2 regions of the Zobellella denitrificans genome follow, and region 2 is predicted to be linked to the other one. Evidence: riboswitches for the same ligand, from Rfam matches in the RefSeq annotation. Region 2 holds a riboswitch; the other holds the start of a gene.
The links. A riboswitch is a leader RNA that binds a small molecule or an ion and turns the genes downstream of it on or off. The one in region 2 is predicted to bind lysine.

Region 1: another riboswitch for lysine. It lies ahead of AN401_RS10115 (Na+/H+ antiporter NhaC family protein); the one in region 2 lies ahead of lysC (lysine-sensitive aspartokinase 3).

The regions. Positions count from the first base shown of each region.
Region 1 covers NZ_CP012621.1:2,132,166-2,139,692, reverse strand. The annotation lists gene rpsA (30S ribosomal protein S1) at 1-592, shown strand, start outside; gene ihfB (integration host factor subunit beta) at 656-940, shown strand; gene AN401_RS10140 (LapA family protein) at 1,049-1,336, shown strand; gene lapB (lipopolysaccharide assembly protein LapB) at 1,345-2,514, shown strand; gene pyrF (orotidine-5'-phosphate decarboxylase) at 2,643-3,347, shown strand; gene AN401_RS10125 (DUF3820 family protein) at 3,388-3,609, shown strand; gene AN401_RS10120 (H-NS family histone-like protein) at 4,040-4,450, opposite strand; lysine riboswitch at 4,842-5,013, shown strand; gene AN401_RS10115 (Na+/H+ antiporter NhaC family protein) at 5,086-6,666, shown strand; gene AN401_RS10110 (thymidine kinase) at 6,647-7,228, shown strand; gene AN401_RS10105 (EAL and HDOD domain-containing protein) at 7,238-7,527, opposite strand, start outside.
Region 2 covers NZ_CP012621.1:2,412,727-2,420,253, forward strand. The annotation lists gene argA (amino-acid N-acetyltransferase) at 343-1,671, shown strand; lysine riboswitch at 1,739-1,910, shown strand; gene lysC (lysine-sensitive aspartokinase 3) at 1,977-3,314, shown strand; gene AN401_RS11415 (MgtC/SapB family protein) at 3,871-5,154, opposite strand; gene AN401_RS11420 (glutathione S-transferase family protein) at 5,177-5,863, opposite strand; gene AN401_RS11425 (glutamine amidotransferase-related protein) at 5,875-6,600, opposite strand; gene ald (alanine dehydrogenase) at 6,612-7,527, opposite strand, start outside.

The sequences.
Region 1 (7,527 bases), 280 kb from region 2:
CAACAAGGGCGACCGTGTTTCCGGCAAGATCAAGTCCATCACCGACTTCGGTATCTTCATCGGCCTGGACGGCGGCATCGATGGCCTGGTTCACCTGTCCGACATCTCCTGGAACGCCAACGGTGAAGAAGCCGTTCGTGAGTTCAAGAAGGGCGACGAAATCGACGCCGTGGTGCTGCAGGTCGATCCGGAGCGTGAGCGCATCAGCCTGGGCGTGAAGCAAATCGACGAGGATCCTTTCAATAAGTACCTGTCTGACAACAAGAAAGGTGCTATCGTTAAGGGTACCATCACCGCCGTTGACGCCAAGGGCGCCGTGGTTGAGCTGGAAGAAGGCGTGGAAGGTTACATCCGCGTTGCCGACATCTCCCGCGACCGCATCGAAGACGCCTCCACCGTACTGAGCGTGGGTGAAGAAGTCGAAGCGCGTTTCATGGGCGTTGACCGCAAAAACCGTACCGTCAGCCTGTCTATCCGTGCGAAAGACGAAGCTGAAGAGAAAGCCGTTATGGACAACCTGAACCAGCAACAGCAAGAAGAAGTTGGTTTGAGTGCCATGGCCGAAGCTTTCAAGGCGGCGAAAGGCGAATAAGCCTGTCCGAATTCAAAAGGGGGCCTTCGCGCCCCCTTTTTATTTGGTGTTCAGGAGACATACATCATGACCAAATCCGATCTGATTGAGCGTTTGGCCGAGCAATACGGTCATCTTTCCGCCAAGGAAGTGGAAAACGCCATCAAGGAAATCCTCGAGCAAATGGCCTCGACCCTGCAAACCGGCGATCGCATCGAAATTCGCGGTTTCGGCAGTTTCTCATTGCACTATCGTGCCCCCCGCCAGGGCCGCAACCCCAAGACCGGTGAAAAAGTGGAATTGACCGGCAAGTACGTTCCTCATTTCAAACCGGGAAAAGAGCTGCGGGAGCGGGTGAACCCGTCCTGAGCCATACCGGTGCCGTCCGATATCACTTTTCATGCGTGCCCGGCTGGCGGGATCAGCGCTTTTCCGGGATAATGCCAACACTCAAAATCAGGAAGTTGAGAGGATAAGGTGAAAATCATTATTGGTCTGGTATTCCTGGCTATCTTGTTCGCGGTAGGGCTGACCCTGGGGTCGCAAAACGATCAACTGGTGCAGGTCAATTATTTGCTGGCCCAGGGAGAATACCGTCTTTCCACATTACTGGCCGTGGTCTTCGTGGCCGGTTTTCTTATCGGCTGGCTGGTATTCGGCCTGGTGATGCTGCGCCTCAAGATGAACAACAGCGGGCTGCGCAAGAAAGTCGAGCGTCAACACAAGGAATTGGAAGAGCTCAGGGCCTTGCCCGTTAAGGATTGACGAGCCCCATGCTGGAATTGCTGTTTCTGCTGCTTCCGGTGGCTGCCGCCTATGGCTGGTATATGGGGCGCAGGGGAGTCCGGCAGGATGCTCAACAACAATCCAATCACTTCTCCCGGCAATACGTTGCCGGGTTGAATTTTCTGCTTTCCGACGAGCCCGACAAGGCGGTCGATCTCTTTATTCAACTGTTGCAGGTCGACAGTGAAACCATAGAAACCCACCTGGCACTCGGTAATCTGTTCCGCTCCCGGGGGGAAGTTGACCGGGCCATTCGCATCCATCAGAACCTGATCGCCCGACCCAACCTGTTGACCGAACAGCGCCACCTGGCCATGCTGGAATTGGCCCGGGACTTTCTGGCGGCAGGCCTGCTGGATCGGGCCGAGCATATCCTGGTTGAGCTGAAAGACGATCCGGATTACGAAGAAGCGGCCTTGGGCCAGCTGATGCAGATCTATCAGCAGTTGCGGGAGTGGGAAAAGGCCATTGCCGTTGCCGAACGGTTGAAGAAGCGCCAGGGCATCAAGGCGATGACCCCCATGGGGCATTTCTACTGTGAACTGGCCGAGCAGCAGTGGCGGCAACAGGATGCCAAGACGGCGATCACGCTGTTCAAGAAGGCCCTCAAGGCGGATGCCGGTTGTGTCAGGGCCAATATCCGCCTGGCGGATATTCATATGGCGGGGGCAGAGTGGGCACAGGCCATCCAGTGCCTGAGCCGGGTCACCGAGCAGGATGCGGACTTTATTTCCGAGGTACTGCCGGCGCTGCAGCGCTGTTACCGGGAGCTCGGCAGGGAGGAGGAGTTCATCCGCCAGCTGGAGCAATGGGTGGCCAAGGACAGCGGCACCAGCGCGGTGCTGATGCTGGCCGACAAGATCGGTGAAACCCAGGGAACCCTTAGCGCCGAACAGATGGTGCTGCGCCAGTTGCAACGTCATCCGACCATGAAAGGCTTCCATCGGCTGATGTCCTATCATGCGGCCAATGCCGAGCAGGGCAGGGCGCGGGAAAGCCTGGAAATGCTCAAGTCGCTGGTGGCCGAACAGATCAAGGCCAAGCCCAGCCATCGCTGTGGCCAATGCGGCTTCTCTTCCCAATCTTTATTCTGGCAATGTCCCTCCTGCAAGCAGTGGGGCAGCATCAAGCCGGTGCGGGGACTTGATGGCGAATAAAGGGTGAGGCGTGAGGGGTGAGGCGTGAGGGGTGAGGCGTGAGGCGTGACGAGTAAAGAACGTCTTACTGCTCAGCCCCCACTCCTTACGACCCGTGATAAAAAAGGTAACCCATGCAAGATTCAAACATTCATGATCCCAAGATCCTGATAGCGCTCGACTTCGCCGATCGGCAGGAGGCACTGGCGCTGGTGGCCAGGCTGGATCCGGCCAGTTGCCGGCTGAAAGTGGGCAAGGAGATGTTCACCCTGTTCGGGCCGGAATTTGTCCGCTCCCTGGTGGACGCCGGCTTCGATGTCTTCCTCGATCTGAAATTCCACGATATTCCCAATACCGTGGCCAAGGCGGTGGCGGCGGCGGCCGAGCTCGGGGTGTGGATGGTCAACGTCCATGCCAGCGGTGGCCCGCGCATGATGCAGGCGGCCAAGGCGGCCCTGCAGCCTTACGGGGACAAGGCGCCGCTGCTTATCGCCGTCACCGTGCTGACCAGCATGACGGGGGAAGAATTGCACCAGGTGGGGGTACTGCGCTCTCCCGCCGAGCAGGTACTGACCCTGGCCCGCCTGACCCGGGATGCGGGCCTGGACGGCGTGGTCTGTTCGGCCCAGGAGGCCAGCTTGCTGAAGGCCGAGCTGGGGCCGGACTTCAAACTGGTGACGCCAGGCATTCGCCCGGCGGGAAGCGAGGCGGGTGATCAGCGCCGGATCATGACCCCGGAGCAGGCCCTGGCTGCCGGCAGCGATTATCTGGTCATCGGCCGCCCCATTACCCAGGCCGATGATCCTGCCGCTGTGCTGGCACAAATCAACCGCGGCCTGGCCGCTGCCGGCTGACGGAAAGATGCCGCTCTTGTCGTGTATCGGGATATAAAGTATGGGGTTCTCAGCGGCCGAGCTGCGGCTTATCATCAATAAACCCATGCCCTTCGGCAAATACCATGGCCGGCCGCTGTTGCGGCTGCCCATGGCTTATCTGTGCTGGCTGGAACGGCGTGGCTGGCCGGATGACCGGCTCGGGGCGGAGCTGGCACTGGTTTACGAACTCAAGCTGAACGGACTGGACGCGGGGCTTTACCCCTTGCTGGAGCAGGCCTGATAAAGGCAGGATGCCGGCACCAGCAGACGTTGGAATATCAGGATCTGCGCCGTTCGCCTTTGCGCCACGTGAACGGGCGCCTACAGATCCGGCGATGCCGCTGTAGGTGCCGCTTTAGCCGGTACGCACAGGCAAGCTGGTGGGAAAAAATGGTGCAACGTTTCGAGGCTTGATGCTGTTCGCCCATTTCCGCCACGTGAACGGGCGCCTACAGATCCGGCGATGCCGCTGTAGGTGCCGCTTTAGCCGGCACGCACAGGCACGCTGGTGGGAAAAAATGGTGCAACGTTTCGAGGCTTGATGCTGTTCGCCCATTTGCGCCACGTAAACGGGCGCCTACAGATCCGGCGATGCCGCCGTAGATATCTGCTTGTTAATTATTCAAGGCGAGGATGAAAACAGGGCCCGGAGGCCCTGTTTTTGAATCGCATTACTTGATCAGAAAGTCTTCCAGTTTTTTCTCGCCACTCTCAATGGCTTTCTGGATGGCGGCGGGCTTGCGTCCCTGACCGGTCCAGGTTCTGTATTCGCCGTTATCGTCCTCGTATTGATATTTGGCGGGACGTTTGCTGCGAGTGCCGCTGACCGCTTTTTTGCTCGGCTCGGCCATCTCGATGAGATCGTTAATATCGATGCCATCGGCCTCCAGCTTGCTGACAAACTCTTTCAGTTTACGCTCACGCTCTTCATTGGCGGCGCGCTCGGCGGCTTTGGCTTCACGCTGTTCTTCTACAATAGAAGTCAGTTTGGCCAAGCCTTCTTCCAGTTGTTCCAGAGTCAGATCGCGGGTAGCAGCACGCAGGCTGCGAATGTTGAGCAGTGTCTTCAAAAATTCGGTCATTGGGTTCACCTGTGGTGTTCTATCGATGCTGTAATAAATTAAATTTACAACTTCATTTTAAATGAAGCAAGTTAATTAATACAGACTTTAACAGGCGCATTCTTTTCAATTCCTGTCTCGTCATATATTGACGGATATGGCTTTGCAATTTGCAAAAATCAATCGCTAATCAAGAATGTGATTAAAGGGCTGCTTCATTATTCGGCAATGGCAATAGCGGTCGCGGGACAATCGCCTGAGCCAGAACTTAACAAAAACCTGTGAACCGAGCTGCATTTTTTCATAAAACAGCATGGCACAGATATGCTATGCGTGCCAAGGTAGCGAAAGATCTCATTATTTTGGTTTAATATATTGATCTTTTGCTTTTTATCAGTAAAATCCTCCGGCTTGCCTGCGTAGAGGCGCGTCTATTATCAGTAAACCAGCTCAGGGTGATGCCGTTTATCCTGGTTGAAAGGAATAGATGCCGAAGCCACGCCATTTATCCGATGGTCTGGTTGGGATCAGTGCCGAAAGGGCTGATACTGTCATGAATGTTTTCATGATGCGCTACTGCTGGGAAAGAGGGGACGGCCTTGACATCGGTTCCTGCTCCTGGTGGTGATGTTGACAACTCAGATTCAGGTGTCCTCGTGGAATCACATCTTTTTGTTCAGACGTTCTGGTCGCTACTGCCTCCCTTGCTGGCCATCATTCTGGCCATTTTTACCCGGCGGGTACTGCTTTCCCTTGGGGTCGGCATTGTCCTGGGGGTGTTGCTGTTGCAGCAATTCAATCCTCTCGATGCACTGGTTCATTTGAGCCGCAATGTAGCGGCACTGCTTTGGTCCGACAATGCCGTGAACGAATGGAATGTAAATATCCTGCTGTTCTTGCTGTTGCTGGGCTGCATGATCAGCATGCTCAGCCATACCGGCGCGACGCTGGCGTTTGCACACTGGGCTCAGGAGCGGATTAAAAGCCGCCGTCAGGCGAAGATCATGACGGGTCTGCTGGTGTTCATCTTTTTTATCGATGACTATTTCCATAGTCTTTCAGTGGGCACCATTTGCCGGCCCGTCACCGATCGTTTTCGTATTTCCCGGGCCAAACTCGCCTATTTGCTGGACTCCACCGCCGCCCCGGTGTGCGTATTGATGCCGGTCTCTTCCTGGGGGGCCTATATCATTGCCCTGGTCGGCGGCATACTGGCGAGCTATGGCCTGACCGGACAGAGCGCCCTGGGCGCCTTCCTCGTCATGGGGGCGATGAATTTCTACGCCGTCTTTACCCTGCTGATGGTCTTGCTGGTAATCCGTGGCGGCTGGGATCTGGGGGCCATGGCCCATCATGAACGGCAGGCGCTGGACGGCGTCCTGTTCGACCAGGCGAAAGGCACACCGCCCGGGGTGGCCGACAGTGCCGACAGTCCCGGCCGGGTCGTCGATCTGCTGCTGGCAATCGGCACCCTTACCCTGGTGACCGTGGTTTCCCTGCTGGCCACCGGGGCGGCGGCGCTGGCGGATAATAACCTGTCCTTCACCGTGCTGGCCGCCCTCGAAAACACCAATGTGGGTCGCTCCCTGGTACTGGGCGGTGTTGCCGGCGTGCTGGTCTGTGCGGTTGCCATGATCCGGCACGGGGCTGCCCTGGCGGTCTGGGGGCATGTTCTGAAGCTCGGGCTGAAAGGAATGCTGCCGGCCATTTATATCCTGTTGTTTGCCTGGACCATCGCCGGCCTTATCGCCGAGCTGGAAACCGGCAAGTACCTGGCTTCCCTGGTGCAACAGAACATTCCTCTGTTCGTGTTGCCGGCCATACTCTTTCTGCTGGCCGGGGTGATGGCCTTTGCCACCGGCACCAGCTGGGGTACCTTCGGGGTCATGTTGCCCATTGCGGCCGACATGACCATGGCCATCGATGCCCAGCTGCTGTTGCCGGGCATGTCGGCGGTGATGGCGGGAGCCGTGTTTGGCGATCATTGCTCGCCGATATCGGATACCACCATATTGTCTTCCACCGGGGCCTCCTGCCACCATATCGACCATGTGGTCACCCAGTTGCCCTATGCGCTTTCCATCGCCCTGGTCAGCGTGGCCGGCTATCTGGCCCTGGGCTACACCGCCTCGTTGCCGATGGGCTTCCTGGCGGCGGCCATCGCCTTTATGCTGGTACTGGCAGGCTGGGCCCTGAAACAAAGGAACTTACAAGGCAATGGCCTCTCTCCACTATAAATACGCGGCCATGAACTCGGGCAAGTCCACCCAGTTGATACAGGCGCACTTCAATTACCGGGAAAGGGGGCTCAGCCCCTACGCCATGACGCCGCGGCTGGATGACCGGGCCGGGGTGGGGGTGATCGAAGCCCGGGTCGGGTTGCGCCTGGAGGTGGATACCTTCAGCCGCGACTGTGATCTGTTCAGGCTACTCAAGGCCCGTCGTGGCCGGCACCGGGTTGACGTTCTTATTCTCGACGAGGCCCAGTTTCTGACCCGGGCCCAGGTCTACCAGCTGGCCCGTATCGTGGACGAGCTGGATATACCGGTGATGGCCTATGGCCTGAAGACCGATTTCCGGGGCGAGCTGTTTGAAGGGGCGCACTACCTGCTTTGCCTGGCCGACAAGCTGGAAGAACTGAAGACCATTTGCTGGTGTGGCAACAAGGCCCATATGAACGCCCGTCTGGACCAGGATGGCCAGCTGGTGCGTGAAGGGGATCAGATAGAGATTGGCGGCAACGAGCGCTATGTGGCCCTGTGTCGCCGCCATTACCTGCAGGGCAGGGCCAAGGGCTGAGAAGCGAAGTCAGGCCAGCCGGTGACCCTGGCCGAGCCGATTGCTCCATTGCACCGCCTGTTCGTAACACTGGCTGCTGGCCGCTTCACTCAGGCGGATAAAGGCGAGGCGCTGCTGCAGTTGCGGCCAGTTCGCCTGCTCATGATCGTGGATCAGGCCCATGAAAAAGCCCAGTTCACCCTTGCTTTCCAGCAAGGCGTGGGAGATGGCTTCCGATACCGACAGTTGCGGCAAGATTTCGGCCATGGGGCGTTCCAGCAATACGTCCAGCAGGGAAAAGAGGCCACAGATAAAGGCAT
Region 2 (7,527 bases):
TTTTGGCTATAGTTACCAGCGGTTCTGCCCGCCAGCACGGACAAAACACCCAAAAAGGTTAACATAAAGCAACCCCCAAGACATGGGCGATTCTTGGCGCCTGCTCGCATTTTTTATATCCTGACGGCGCTCGCCCGCCCTGCTCCCGACGGCGTTGAAGTTGCACGCAGTATCCACGTTTTCACCCTTGTCGGCGTTGATAAAAATCAAGCTCGCCACCGCTTGCCGCCACCATCGCCGGCAGCGGGAGAACCGTTAAAATGTAAATATTTAATCTTGTTTTTTGCATTACTTTTCACGATCATTGATCCCTGTTTTCTTCCGTTTTTTAAAGGACAACCCGTGCGCGATAATGATGCCGCCCTGGTCAAGGCATTCCGTCAATCCAGCCCCTATGTGAACCTGCACCGGGGCTCCACCTTTGTGGTGATGTTGGGTGGCGAGGCCATAGATCAGGAAAATTTTCCCAATATCATCAGTGATATAGCGCTGCTTACCAGCCTCGGGATCCGGCTGGTCATCGTGTTCGGCGCCCGTCCGCAGATCGATCGGGGCCTGGAAGAAGCCGGCCTGGCAGGGCTCTTTCACAAGCATACCCGGGTCACCGACGAGGCCAGCTTCCGGGTGATCAAGGACGTCTGCGGTGGCCTGCAGATGGACATCATGGCCCGGCTGTCGATGGGGCTTATCAACACCCCCATGCAGAATGCCCGCATCAACGTGGTGACCGGCAATTTCGTTATCGCCCAGCCCCTGGGGGTGGACGACGGCGTGGACTACCAGCACTCGGGCCGGGTACGCCGCATCCACACCGACACCATCCACCACCAGCTGGCCAACGGCGCCACCGTGCTGATCTCTCCCATCGGCTTCTCGGTGACCGGCGAGAGTTTCAACCTCTCTTCCGAGGAGCTGGCCCGGCGGCTGGCCATCGAGCTCAAGGCCGATAAGTTGATCGGCTTCTGCTCCCAGCGCGGGGTGATGAACGAAAGCGGGGTGGCCATCGCCGAACTCTTTCCCGAGCAGGCGGAAGAACATCTGCAGCGGCTGCTGGCGGAGGGCGATACCATGTCCGGCACCGCCCGCTACCTGCGCGCCGCCATCTCCAGCTGCCGGGCCGGGGTGCCGCGCAGCCACCTGGTGAGCTACCGGGAAGACGGCGCCCTTATTCAGGAGCTGTTCACCCGCGACGGCCTGGGCACCCAGATCGTCAGCCAGAGCGCCGAGCAGGCCCGCCAGGCCCGTATCGACGACATCGGCGGCATCCTGGATCTGATCCGCCCGCTGGAGGAAGAAGGCATACTGGTACGCCGCTCCCGAGAGCAACTGGAGATGGAGGTGGATCAGTTCACCATCATCGAGAAGGACGGCGCCATCATCGGCTGCGCCGCCCTCTATCCCTTCCCGGAGGAAGGCATGGCGGAGATGGCCTGTGTGGCCATCCACCCGGATTACCGCCGGGGCAGCCGGGGCGACATGCTGCTGCACAAGGTGGAGGATCAGGCCAAAAAGCGCGGCCTGACCCGGCTGTTTATCCTCACCACCCGTTCCATCCACTGGTTCCGGGAGCGGGGCTTCGAGCCGGTGGACGTCAGCGCCCTGCCCATGGGCAAGCAGAAGCTGTACAACTTCCAACGCCGTTCGAAAATCATGATGAAGGATCTGGTATAAATGGATTTGGCCATTTAATCATTGACAGTGCCCGGCAGAGTCAGTAGTTATATGGCAGCCCGTTTCGGGCAAAAGAAGAGGCGCGTTATTCAGGCAGCCGGCAGGAGGAGCTCCCACTCCCGAGATCGCCGGTCAGGGGAGATAACGCCGAGGTGGTGATGCGGGGCAGCGCATCACCGTCGGCCACGAAGGCTGAATCCTTCGGGTTGTCACCTTGTGGGTGGAGTGCTTCTAAGTGACCTTTCCCGTCTCTGCAGTCGTTCCCCCGTTTTTGTTTTCGCATGCATACCATCAAGGAGCTGCACTTGAGCCAGTTAACCGTTGCCAAATTCGGCGGAACCAGCGTTGCCGACGCCGATGCCATGAGCCGTTGCGCCGCCATTCTCGAGCAAAACCCCAACACCCGCCTGGCGGTACTGAGCGCCAGTTCCGGCGTCACCAACCTGCTGGTGGCCCTGGCCTCGGGAGAGCACCAACCGGACAGCCGCGCCCGGCTGCTGCAACAGTTGACCGGCATCCAGCAGGGCATCCTCGACAGCCTGGGGCAGCCCGAGATGCTGACCCGGCATATCGAGGAGATACTGCACCATATCAAGGAGCTGGCCGACAGCGCCGCCATCAGTCCCACCAAGGCGCTGCACGACGAGATCGTGGCCCAGGGCGAGCTGATGTCCACGCGTTTGTTCGTGGAACTGCTGCGCCAACGGGGCACCCAGGCCATCTGGTTCGACGTGCGCAAGGTGATGCGCACCGATGACCGCTTCAGCCGCGCCGCCCCCGATCTCACCGCCCTGGCCACGGCGGCGGAAGAAGAACTCAAGCCCCTGTGCGATCACCAGTTGGTGGTGACCCAGGGCTTTATCGGCGCCGCCCACGACGGCCGCACCACCACCCTGGGCCGGGGCGGCAGCGACTACTCCGCCGCCCTGCTGGCCGAGGCGCTGAACGCCGCCGCCGTGGAGATCTGGACCGACGTGCCCGGCATCTACACCACGGATCCGCGCCTGGTGAGCGAGGCCCGCGCCATTCCCGAAATCAGCTTCAGCGAAGCCTCTGAAATGGCCACCTTCGGCGCCAAGGTGCTGCATCCCGCCACCCTGCAGCCGGCGGTGCGCCGCCAGATCCCGGTGTTCGTGGGCTCGAGCAAGGCGCCGGAAGCCGGCGGTACCTGGATCCGCAACAGCACCCCCAGCCAGCCCCTGTTCCGCGCCCTGGCCCTGCGCCGCAACCAGGTATTGCTGACCCTGACCAGCCAGAGCATGTTCCAGGCCCACGGCTTTTTGGCCGAGGTGTTCGGCATTCTGGCCAGGCACAAGATTTCGGTGGATCTCATCACCACCTCCGAGATCAGCGTGTCCCTGACCCTGGACGCCGGCGCCGAGCTGCTGACCGAGGAAGTGCAGGCCGAACTCAGCAAGCATTGCCACCTCAAGGTGGAGCACGGCCTGGCGCTGGTGGCGTTGATCGGCAACCGCATGAGCGAAGTCAACGGCACCGGCAGCCGGGTGTTCCAGGCCCTGAGCGACGTCAATATCCGTATGATCTGCTACGGCGCCAGCCCCCACAACCTGTGCTTCCTGGTCGAGGAAGACGTAGCCGGCCAGGTGGTGGCCGATCTGCACCGGGAACTGCTGCCGGCATAAACCGGCTGGAAGCTGGAAGCTGGAAGCTGGAAGCTGGAAGCTGGAAGAAAAAATAGCAAACGGCGCCGTGATGTACGGCGCCGTTTTTTATTGCCGAAGGCCGGCTCATGTCGAGATGGAATACGCCACTCTCCCTGGCCACATGGTACCGCTTCCAGCTTCAGGCTTCCGGCCTGACTTTTGGTCACAAGTCCGGCTGCCTGATTTGATGCAGAGAAGAGGCAGCAGGGCTACCTCCGCCGACACGCCGCAAGTACGTCCATGTAGGCTCGCACCTGCCATCCCTGGCAGGTGACGGTCGGCGGAGGCCATCCCTGTTGCCTCTTTCAATCTCCGACGTCGTCTGAAGATGGTGCCAACAGGCGGCTGCGAGGCGATAGAGAGGGCAAAGGGCGCAGCTCCGCCGGCCCTCCGCGCCAGGGAGGGCGCGGCGGAGCCCCCAGGGAGGGGTTCACGGCGTGCCGGAGGAGCTGTGCGCTTTGGCCGATGTTTTGCTGATCTAAAGTCAACAAAAACTTGTGACTAAAAGTCAGGCTTCCGGCTTCAAGCTGTTGTTTCAGTTCATCCCCCAGGCCAGTCCCAGGCCGGCCAGCAGCGAGGCAGCCATCGCCAGCGCCACCCACCGCCCCAGCACGGCGTCCCCCAGCGCCAGGGCCATGGCCGCCTTCACCAGGTTGTTGACCGACGCCGCCAGCACGATGCCGAGCACGGCGGTACCGTGATCGATGCCGGACAGCGACATCCGCGTCAGCGACAGGGTGATGGCGTCCACATCGGCCACCCCGGAGGCGAACGACAGCAGCAGTATGCCGGTCCGCCCCAACAACTCCTTCAGCCATTCCCCGAGCAGCATGATCACCAGGATAAGGCCGCCGAACAGGAAGGCGGCCTTGAGATCCAGCGGGTTCAGATGCAGGCTCGGCTGGTCCACGTTCGCCTCGGTGCGGTGGCGGCGCCAGATCCAGGCCGCAGGGACATAGAGCAGCAGCGTCATCACCAGCACCGGCAGCCAGAGGTCGGCCAGCAGCGCCGGGTTGATCAGGGCGCAGTACACCAGGATGCGCGGGAACATGGTGCCGCAGGCCAGCAGTACACCGGCCGCCAGCAGGGGGGAAAGCACCGGCGATTCCCGCGACAGGCGGGAGTAGTGCAGGGTCAGGGCGGTGGAAGAACTCAGTCCCGCGAACAGACTGGTGAAGAAAATGCCCTTCTCGGTGCCGCCGACCCGGATGGCGAAATAGCCGAGGAAGGAAATGGAGGCGATCAGCACCACCATCCACCAGATTTCATAAGGGTTGATGGCACCGCCCGGCCCCATGTCCTTGTTGGGCAGCAGCGGCAGCATCACCACGGTGATCAGCAACAGCTTGAGCCCGGCATCCAGCTCGTGCTCCTGCAGCTTCTGCAGCAGGCCATGGATCTCCCGCTTGTTGTCGAGGATAAAGGCGGTGATCACCGCGGCGGTGGCGGCGATGGCCGGGTTGTCGAGCATCGCCAGGGCGCCGAAGCAGAAGGTCAGCACCAGGCCGACGCTGCCGGTAATGCTGTAATCGGACAGCTCCCGGCTGCGGGCCCGGTAGGCCACCAGGGTCAGGGCGAAGACGCCGAGCAGACCGGCCACCGTCAGCCACTGACCGACATGGCCACCGAGCAGGGCCGTGAGGCCGCCGAGCAGGCCGACCAGGGCATGGGTACGGATGCCGGCTACCCGCAGGCCGGCCTGGGTATCCCGGCTTTGCCAGCCGCGCTGAATGCCGATGAGGGTGCCCAGCAGCAGCGCCACCCCCAGCCGCGCCAGGGTCTGGTGCCCGGCCAGCAGGGTTTCCGCCAGCTCATCCATGGGCGGCTCCCGAAACCGGGCCTCAGCCCGGGCCCCGGCGCCTGTCCTCTATCAGGGTGCCGGCCTGCAGGGATTCCTGCTCGTGGCCCGGCTCCCGCCAGGGCTCCGCCAGGGCCGCCGCCAGCCATTCCTGCATCGCCGGCAGCGCCAGGATGCGCTGGGCGTAGTCGGCGGCAGCCGGTGCCAGCGGCAGGCGGTAGTTGATGGCCCGGAACACCACGGGGGCGAAGAAGGCATCCACAGCGCCGAAGGCCTCCCCCGCCAGCCAGGGACCGCCGAAGCGGGCAAGCCCCTGCTGCCACAGCTCGTTCAGGCGCTCGAGATCCTGGCGCAGGGCATCGTCCATCTCGTCAAGGGCAATGTGCAGGCCGCAGTTCATCGGGCATTGGCTGCGCAGGGCGCCGAAGCCCGAGTGCATCTCGGCCGCCGCCGAGCGGGCCCAGGCCCGGGCCTCTTTGGCCTTGGGCCAGACCGCCGGGCAGGACTCGGCCAGGTATTCCACTATGGCCAGGGAGTCCCAGACGGTGACTTCCCCGTCCACCAGGCAGGGTACCTTGCCGGTGGGCGAGAAACGACGGAACTTGCTCCAGTTGGAGCCTTCCCCGAAGGGCACCAGCCGCTCGGTGAAGGGAATGTCCAGCACCCGCATCAAGATCCAGGGCCGCAGCGACCAGGACGAATAGTTCTTGTTGGCGATATAGAGTTCCACTTGCCTGCTCCTTAGTCCAATGGGTGACCGGTTTCGTCCGGTACCTGGGGGCTCTCCCCCCGCAAAAAGGCCAGTATCATGCCCATCACCTCGGCGCCATGGTGGGGCTGTTCGACGGAGTCCATGGCCCGACGGTAGAGATCGTCATCGAACCGGTGCCGGCGCAGCTCTATCAGGAAGCGGGCATAGTCGGGAGTGAACTCCGGATGCCCCTGCACTCCCAGCACCCGCTCGCCCAGGGTAAAGGCCGCATGGGGGCAGAAGGCGGAGCCGGCCAGCAGACGGGCCTGGCTGGGCAGGCGCAGCACCTGATCCTGGTGGCTTACCAGCAGCCGGTAATCGGGGCCGCCCCCGGCCCGCCAGCGATAGCCGTGGTTGCCGATGCCCCAGCCCGCCGGCGCCCGGCCGACCTCGCCGCCGTGCATCAATGCCAGCAACTGGTGGCCGAAGCAGACGCCCGCCACCCGCTCCCCCGCCGCCAGCAGCTCATGCACCCGGGCCTTCAACCGGGCCAGCCAGGGGTAGTCGCCGAAGGCGTCGTGGCGGGCCCCGCTGATCAGCCAGCCGTCCAGCCGGGTCTCCGGCGCCGGCAGTTCTCCGGCCTCGGCATCGAACACCCGCAACCGGGCCGAAGGCATCACCTCACGGATACGGTCGAGAAAGAGATCGGGATAGTCGCCGCCGGTACGGCGAAAATCCGGATCGATATGATCACAAAGCAACAATCCGAGCTGCATAGGGCTCCTCGTCAGATACCCGCCAGTACATCCTCCAGCGGGGTATGGGGCATGCCGTGGGCCTCGGCCACCGCCTGGTAGCAAAGCTTGCCGGCATGCACATTCAGGCCCCGGGCCAGGTGTTCGTCATCCTGCAATGCCCGCCGCCAGCCCTTGTTGGCCAAGGCCTGGATAAAGGGCAGGGTGGCGTTGGTCAGGGCGAAGGTCGAGGTGCGTGCCACGGCGCCGGGCATGTTGGCCACGCAGTAGTGAACGATGCCGTCCACTTCATAGGTAGGCTGGCGGTGGGTGGTGGCCCGGCTGGTCTCGAAACAGCCGCCCTGGTCGATGGCCACGTCCACCAGCACGGCGCCCTTGGGCAGCAGTTTCAGCATGTCGCGGTTCAGCAACTTGGGCGCCGCCGCCCCGGGGATCAGCACGGCGCCGATCACCAGATCTGCCCGGGGCAACTCGGCTTCAATGGCATCCCCGGTGGAATACAGGGTCTTCAGGCCTGGGCCGTAGAGGCCGTCCAGCTCCTTCAGCCGCGGCAGTGACTTGTCGAACAGGGTGACGTCGGCGCCCAGCCCCAGCGCCATGCGGGCGGCATTGATGCCCACCACGCCGCCGCCCAGCACCAGCACCCGCGCCGGTGCCACCCCGGGCACCCCGCCCAGCAGCACCCCGCGGCCGCCCTGGGCCTTTTCCAGGCAATGGGCGCCGGCCTGGATCGCCATGCGTCCGGCCACCTCGCTCATCGGGGCCAAGAGCGGCAGGCCGCCCTGGCGGTCGGTCACGGTTTCATAGGCGATGGCGGTGCAACCGGCATCGAGCAACCCCTGGGTCTGGGGCAGATCCGGTGCCAGGTGCAGGTAGGTGAACAGCACCTGGCCGGGCCTGAGCCGCCGGTATTCCTCGGCCTGGGGCTCCTTGACCTTGACTATCATC